DNA from 2 places in the Wukongibacter baidiensis genome. Region 1 is predicted to be linked to the other one. Evidence: a T-box and tRNA genes for the amino acid it is inferred to sense, from the RefSeq annotation. Region 1 holds a T-box; the other holds one or more tRNA genes.
What was found. The T-box of region 1 lies ahead of metG (methionine--tRNA ligase). A T-box ahead of a tRNA ligase gene usually reads a tRNA of that ligase, here a tRNA-Met.
Positions count from the first base shown of each region.

Region 2: it has a tRNA-Met gene. The T-box ahead of metG (methionine--tRNA ligase) is inferred to sense a tRNA for this amino acid. The anticodon was not compared.

Region 1 is NZ_CP138202.1:3,808,822-3,812,247, forward strand. It holds gene R9X47_RS17210 (polysaccharide deacetylase family protein) at 30-845, opposite strand; T-box leader at 1,106-1,378, shown strand; gene metG (methionine--tRNA ligase) at 1,506-3,125, shown strand; gene metG (methionine--tRNA ligase) at 3,278-3,426, shown strand, end outside.
Region 2 is NZ_CP138202.1:3,101,142-3,104,567, forward strand. It holds gene spoIIE (stage II sporulation protein E) at 1-1,257, opposite strand, end outside; tRNA gene R9X47_RS14095 (tRNA-Thr) at 1,533-1,608, opposite strand; tRNA gene R9X47_RS14100 (tRNA-Asp) at 1,613-1,689, opposite strand; tRNA gene R9X47_RS14105 (tRNA-Val) at 1,729-1,804, opposite strand; tRNA gene R9X47_RS14110 (tRNA-Met) at 1,867-1,943, opposite strand; tRNA gene R9X47_RS14115 (tRNA-Leu) at 1,948-2,036, opposite strand; gene R9X47_RS14120 (Ppx/GppA phosphatase family protein) at 2,143-3,075, opposite strand; gene R9X47_RS14125 (S1 RNA-binding domain-containing protein) at 3,148-3,426, opposite strand, start outside.

The DNA.
Region 1 (3,426 bases):
ATAATATAGGCCTATATGATTTTACGGATTTATTTAACTCCAACTATTTTTTTAAATTTATCGATATCTATTTTAGGAGATATAGGATATCTCTTTAATTTCAACATGTTATCTCCTGGTTTTACTGTCCCAGAACGTGTAGTGAATGCCATTTTAATGCCTAGAGACTCTAGTATTCTAAAGGTCTCTCTATTGTATTGACCATAAGGGTATGCAAGCGAAGTTGTATTTAGCAATTCCTTTGATTTTTTAAGATCATCGTAAACAATTTCTTTAGGTTGTACCACTACAAAGCTTTTCTTATTATCTTTTAACTTATGTAAGTCATGGGTATGGCTTGCGTATTCAAATACTTTTTCCATTTCTTTCATCTCTGACCAGCTTAAGTATTGTAAAGCATTTGGGTTAAAAGTAGTTGTTTTATCTTCCATTAAAGAAGTAATTAAGAAAATAGATGCTTTGAAGTTATATTTTTTTAGAATGGGATATGCATATGTATAGTTACTTTTATATCCGTCATCAAATGTTATTAAGATACTATTCTTTTTAAGCTTTATCTCGCCATTTAAAAATTTTTCTAGCTCATTAAGAGTGATGGTATTGAAGTTATGATCATGTAAAAGCTTCATATGCTCTTCAAAGGCTTCAACCGATAAAACAGAAGCATTATCTTTGTATGGATTTTCATCGCTCTTTAAAAGATGGTGATACATTAAAATAGGAACTTTTTTTGTATATTCAGCATCTTCTTCATTGGCATCTAAAGCATATAGTGTTATTAAACTTGAAGAAATAATTAATAAAGCAAAAAAAATAATGAAATACTTCTTTGTAAATTTTTTCATGTAATAGTCCCCCTGTTATGAAAATTAATAGTAAGTATAAAATGGATATATAGTAAAATATACCACGAAATGTAGCAAATTGTAAATTGATATCGAAAAATCGAGAATAAAATATATATTTTCATCCAAATAAAAAAGCTATTAAGATGGATTCATATTATCTAAGAAGAGAATAAGCAAATAATTCATACAATATGCCTTGACAAAATATGTATAGTTCTATATATTTTATAGTATAATATAGGCATTACAAAATCATATTAAATGTAATGATGGGAAGAGTAAGTATATAGTTTTGGTCTTAGAGAGCCGGGGAAGGTGAAAGCCGGTACTAAAAAGTATACTGAAGATGGCCCCTGAACTATCTGATTGAAATTTAGATATACAACTTTATGTTTAGTGGATATCTACAGTAGATCAGGTCGGGTTTGCATCCGTTAAAAATGCAAGGTGATGACTAGTCACTTACCGAGTTCATTGTGGTAACATAATGATGAAATAGGGTGGTAGCGCGAGATATCCTCGTCCCTTTGTTAGGGACGGGGTTTTTATTTTTGGCCAAAATAAAACAGGAAAGCTTAAGCTAAAATATGCCTTTTGTTAGGGCGATCTGGATATCCAACATTAAAATATTTGATATTTAAGAAGGGAAGAGATAATATGAGTATATTTATTGGTGGGGCTTGGCCTTATGCTAATGGTTCCCTACATGTTGGACATATTGCTGGGCTAATAGCAGGAGATGTATTGGCTAGATATTTTAGATTAAAAGGGGAAGACGTACTGTATGTATCAGGGAGTGACTGTCATGGAACTCCTATATCAATCCGTGCAAAACAAGAAAATGTGACCCCAGAAGATATAGCAACTCGATATCATGATGAATTTAAATATTGCTTTGAAAAATTAGGTTTTTCCTATGATTTATACAGTAGAACAGATAATCAGTTTCATAGACAAGTAGTTCAACAAGTGTTTATAGAACTATTTAATAAAGGATACATTTATAAGAAATCCATAGAGCAAGTGTACTGTGAAGAATGCAGTCAATTTTTACCCGATAGATATGTTGAGGGTGATTGTCCAAACTGTGGAGAAGAAGCTAGAGGAGATCAATGTGACCATTGTGGAAGTATATTGAATCCCGATGAGTTAAATAACAAGAAATGTAAATTATGCGGTAGTGAGCCGAAACAAAGAGAGACAGAGCATTTTTATTTCACTCTATCTAAATTTCAAAGTGAACTTGAAAACTATTTAGATAGTAGTGAAAATTGGAGAGAAAATGCAGTTAAGTTTACCAAAAGATATTTAGACGAGGGATTGAAGGATAGAGCTGCAACAAGGGACTTGGATTTAGGTATTGATGTTCCTCTTAAGGGATTTGAAGACAAAAAGATCTACGTATGGATAGAAGCAGTTTGCGGATATCTATCTGCCAGCAAAGAGTGGGCAAATGATAATAATAAGGACTGGGAGAAGTTTTGGAAAGGAAAAGTTACCTCTTATTATGTACATGGCAAAGATAATATTCCATTTCATACATTAATATGGCCGGCCTTATTATTGGGCATTGAAGATTTACATTTGCCTGATAAAATTATATCTAGTGAGTATCTAACGCTAGAAGGGAAAAAGTTTTCTACCAGTAGAAATTGGGCAGTATGGGTTCCATATATAATAGAAAATTATGACTCTGACTCTATAAGATATTTTTTAACTATTAATGGCCCTGAAAAGAGGGATGCAGATTTTTCATGGAGAGAGTTTATTAATAGTCATAATGGAGAATTGTTGGGGGCCTTTGGAAACTTTGTAAATAGAACCTTGGTGTTTATCAATAAATCATTTGGAGGAAAGGTTCCTGAAGGTATTATGGATGAAAAAATACAAGAAGAACTTAATGATCTATATGATTTGGTAGGAGAAAAAATAGAGCATGGAGAATTAAGAAGTGCTTTAGAGAGTGTTTTTGCATTTATTAGGAATGCCAATAAATATTTTGATATACAAAAACCCTGGATACAAGTGAAGGAAGATACTAATGGTTGCAACAATACACTATATACATGTGTTCAGATTATCGCTAACCTTTCAAATTTATTATATCCATTCGTACCATTTGCTTGTGAAAAGATTAAGGGATTTTTAGATATTGATGAATATTGCTGGAACAATGTCTTGGTGCCTAAGCGCGCTAATGTAAATGATGTAGAAGTTTTATTTGAAAGAATTGATAAGAAAAGAATAGAAGAAGAGATTGAAAAACTAGGAAGATAGAGTAGATTAATATTATAAACAGAGTAAGAAATGATTATTAATATGAGATATAGGTGAAACTATAACCTAAATATAGATAATATCAGTATATTATGTGTAATTTTCAACTATAGAGATTTCTAAGTAAATCTTAATTACAAGGAGGAGTAAAAATGAGTAAAGGAAGATACTATATCACAACCCCTATATATTATCCAAGCTCAAAGCTTCATATAGGGCATACTTACACTACTGTAGCTGCCGATGCAATGGCTAGATTTAAAAGGGCTACTGGCTATGATGTAAAGTTCTTAACTGGTAC
Region 2 (3,426 bases), 710 kb from region 1:
CGATGGAAAATTATTTTTATGCAGTTTTCCTTGGGTATCTAGGGTTGTAATAGCATCCATTATCCCATTATATGTACTATAGAAATAATTATCCCAACAGCTTCTTTTCATACTGCAGTTTGCACATATGGAGTTAGCTATATCATTGATAAGGTTTGTAACTTCATTATTTTCAATAATCTTTTCCTTCTCGGATATTTTAGAATATGTCACAGCTAGCTCTGAAAACGCTGTTGCATACTCCCTCAATTGCTTATTAGTAAACTTTTTAATTCTTTCGCTGTACAACCTATCCATTTCAATGGTATTTATTTTAGAGTTAATGATTTTAGCCATATAACCAGATAAGGCCTTCGGAGTTACAATGAAAATAGCAAAGGAAATCAATATTTCCTCTAATTGTATAATTGTCTCAGTTGATCCATTAACATAAAAGGTTAATATAGAATTACCTAATATCATTCCTAAAGCAGATGCTGTCTTGCCCATATCTTTAAAGATTCCTGCCAACAACCCTGAGAAAGCATATATTCCTATTATAATCGGAGCTCCTGTTATGGTCATGCTGGTTATAACTCCAATAGTTACCCCTACAGCTGCTCCTATGGACGCTCCTCCATTATAGGCAAAAAATAGGGTCAATAACATTCCAATAATATTTTTTAGTGAGAATCCAAATACATTTACCTCTGATAATCCAAGTACGGCGACTGCTGCTACAATGGCAATACAAATAACTTCTTCATTAGATAATACCTTCCTGTTTGAGTTATTGGTAAGCGCAGGAACGGCATAGGATAAAATATATGTAAAAACAAATACCACAATTGCTTCAAATCCAATCATAAACAAATCATATAAATAAAAATCAGTAAAAAATACGTACCCGGCTCCTGCTAGAAATGTAATTATTGCTGTTAAAAAAGCTAATTTAAACATATTAAAGTTCAGCCCTCTAATGCCAGTCATAAATAGGAGCGCGATAGATCCCAATATAAACATATACTTATATTGATCAGGCCCAGTTGTCATTATTCCAAGTAAAACAATTACTCCTAATCCAATATTCCTTTTGTCCTTTATTATCATTATTGAGAAAAATGCTACTCCAAAGGGCATTAGCCCTTCGAGAATTGAGGCTCGTCCTAACAAAAAAGCTATTAGTGCTAAAAAGATAAAATGTCTATTTATTATATGGGTAGCTTGTCCATATTTTCGACCTACCTTTTTTAAATTTCCAGTATTTAATTTTAACATAATAAAAACACCCCCTGTTAATAAGAATTATAACAATAGGTGTCTAAAATATTTGTCAAGATGACTCTAGATATTCCAAAAACTTTAAGACATTTTATATCAGCGATAGACAAAATCAAGTGTATGCTTTTATAAATTTTATTTTCGACATCATATTTCCTAGGAAATAATAGAAGAAAGACGATTGAAGTCATTTTATCAGTAGAAAGTTATAGGTATAGCTTTTTAACGTAAAAGAAAAAGACACGGTTTTCTTTTCCGTGTCTTTTTCTTAATGGAGCTGATGATGGGACTCGAACCCGCAGCCTGCTGATTACAAGTCAGCTGCTCTACCAATTGAGCTACACCAGCATAATGGCGATCCAGAAGGGACTCGAACCCTCGACCTCTAGCGTGACAGGCTAGCGTTCTAGCCAACTGAACTACTGGACCGTATTAAAAGTTTGATTATTTGCCTCTAGGCAAATAATTTGGTGGGCGCAACAGGACTTGAACCTGTGACCCCCTGCTTGTAAGGCAGGTGCTCTCCCAGCTGAGCTATGCGCCCTTAATTAGATTAAGATGCCTGGAGCATGCTAGGATTTGATCATTATCTCCAGTTTTAATTTGTGGTAGCGGCGAGTGGACTCGAACCACCGACCTTTCGGGTATGAACCGAACGCTCTAGCCAACTAAGCTACGCCGCCACAATGGTGCCGGGGACCGGAATCGAACCGGTACGGTCTTTAAGGACCGCAGGATTTTAAGTCCTGTGCGTCTGCCAGTTCCGCCACCCCGGCGGGATATTTTTTATCAGCGACAAGTAATATAATACAACATTTTTTACCCTTTGTCAATAAAAGACTACATATTTTTTTATCCATATATAGGAATATCCTGTCTCGGCTATTTCTTGTTTATATTTTCTTTCTCCCAATAAATATAGCCTTCAAGGTTATCAAAGTCACTGATTCTTATTTTCTCGATATTTAATGCTGTAAGTATTTCATATAAAATTTTACTTCCAGCCAAAATAATATCAGCACGCTTCGGTTGCAGTCCTTTAAACTTTCTACGCTCATCATTATCGCAGAGCTTAAAACGATCAACCATATTACTTATTTCTTCAATTGTTAGATTATAGTTATGGACTTTCTCTCTATCATAAATTTCTAGGCTTTGAGCTATTGCTGCCAAGGATGTAGCTGTACCGCCTATCCCTGCAACCTCTTTTATTTCAAATTTCTGTAAGTCTCCAACTATTTCATCTATTATTCTTCTTATATCATCTGCTAAACTATCCATTTCAATATCAGAAATAGGATCGGTGTCTATATGCTTATCTGTCATTCTAACAGCTCCAACATTTAAGCTCTTGGAGAATCTTATACCCTTACTATCTCCAAATACAAACTCGGTACTTCCCCCACCAATATCTATAACTAATACATTATCTACCTGTTCATCTATTCCATTAATAACTCCTATAAATCCTAATTCAGCCTCTCTTTCACCACTAATCACTTCAATATCTAAGCCTAGCTCATCTTTAGCTCTTTTTAGAAAGACTTCTCTATTTACAGCATCCCTAACGGCACTAGTTGCGATTATCTTAATGTCATCTATTCCATTGCATGAAGCCTTGTCTTTAAATTTCTTAAGTGCGGCGATACTTCTCTCTATAGCCTCTTTAGATAATGTCTTTGTTCTGTCTACCCCTTCACCTATTCTGGTCATTTCAAGGATTTTTTCATTCTCAATTATATATCCATTTTCAAGCTTTGCAGTAAGCATTCTTATAGAGTTTGTCCCAATGTCAATGACACAACATTTTTCCATAATATTTACTTCTCCTTTACGGCTTGTTTACATATATAAAACCGGGAAAAAATTCCCGGTATTATCTATTAATTATTCACCACTTCTATTAAAGCCATTGCCTCTTCTGTTGCTGGCACTCTTCTTCATGGTTTTCAACTTTTCATCGCTGTCTTTCATAAACTTTGACAGCATATCTTCAAAGCCACCGCCTTGCATCTTTGAACCATGTGATTTCGAACCATGTGATCTAGATCCGTAAGGCTTAGATCCTCCTTGTGGTCTAGACCCGTAAGGTTTAGATCCATAGGATTTAGATCCTTGTGGTTTAGATCCATAGTTTCTTGAGCCTTGATCATTTTGTGGCTTGTT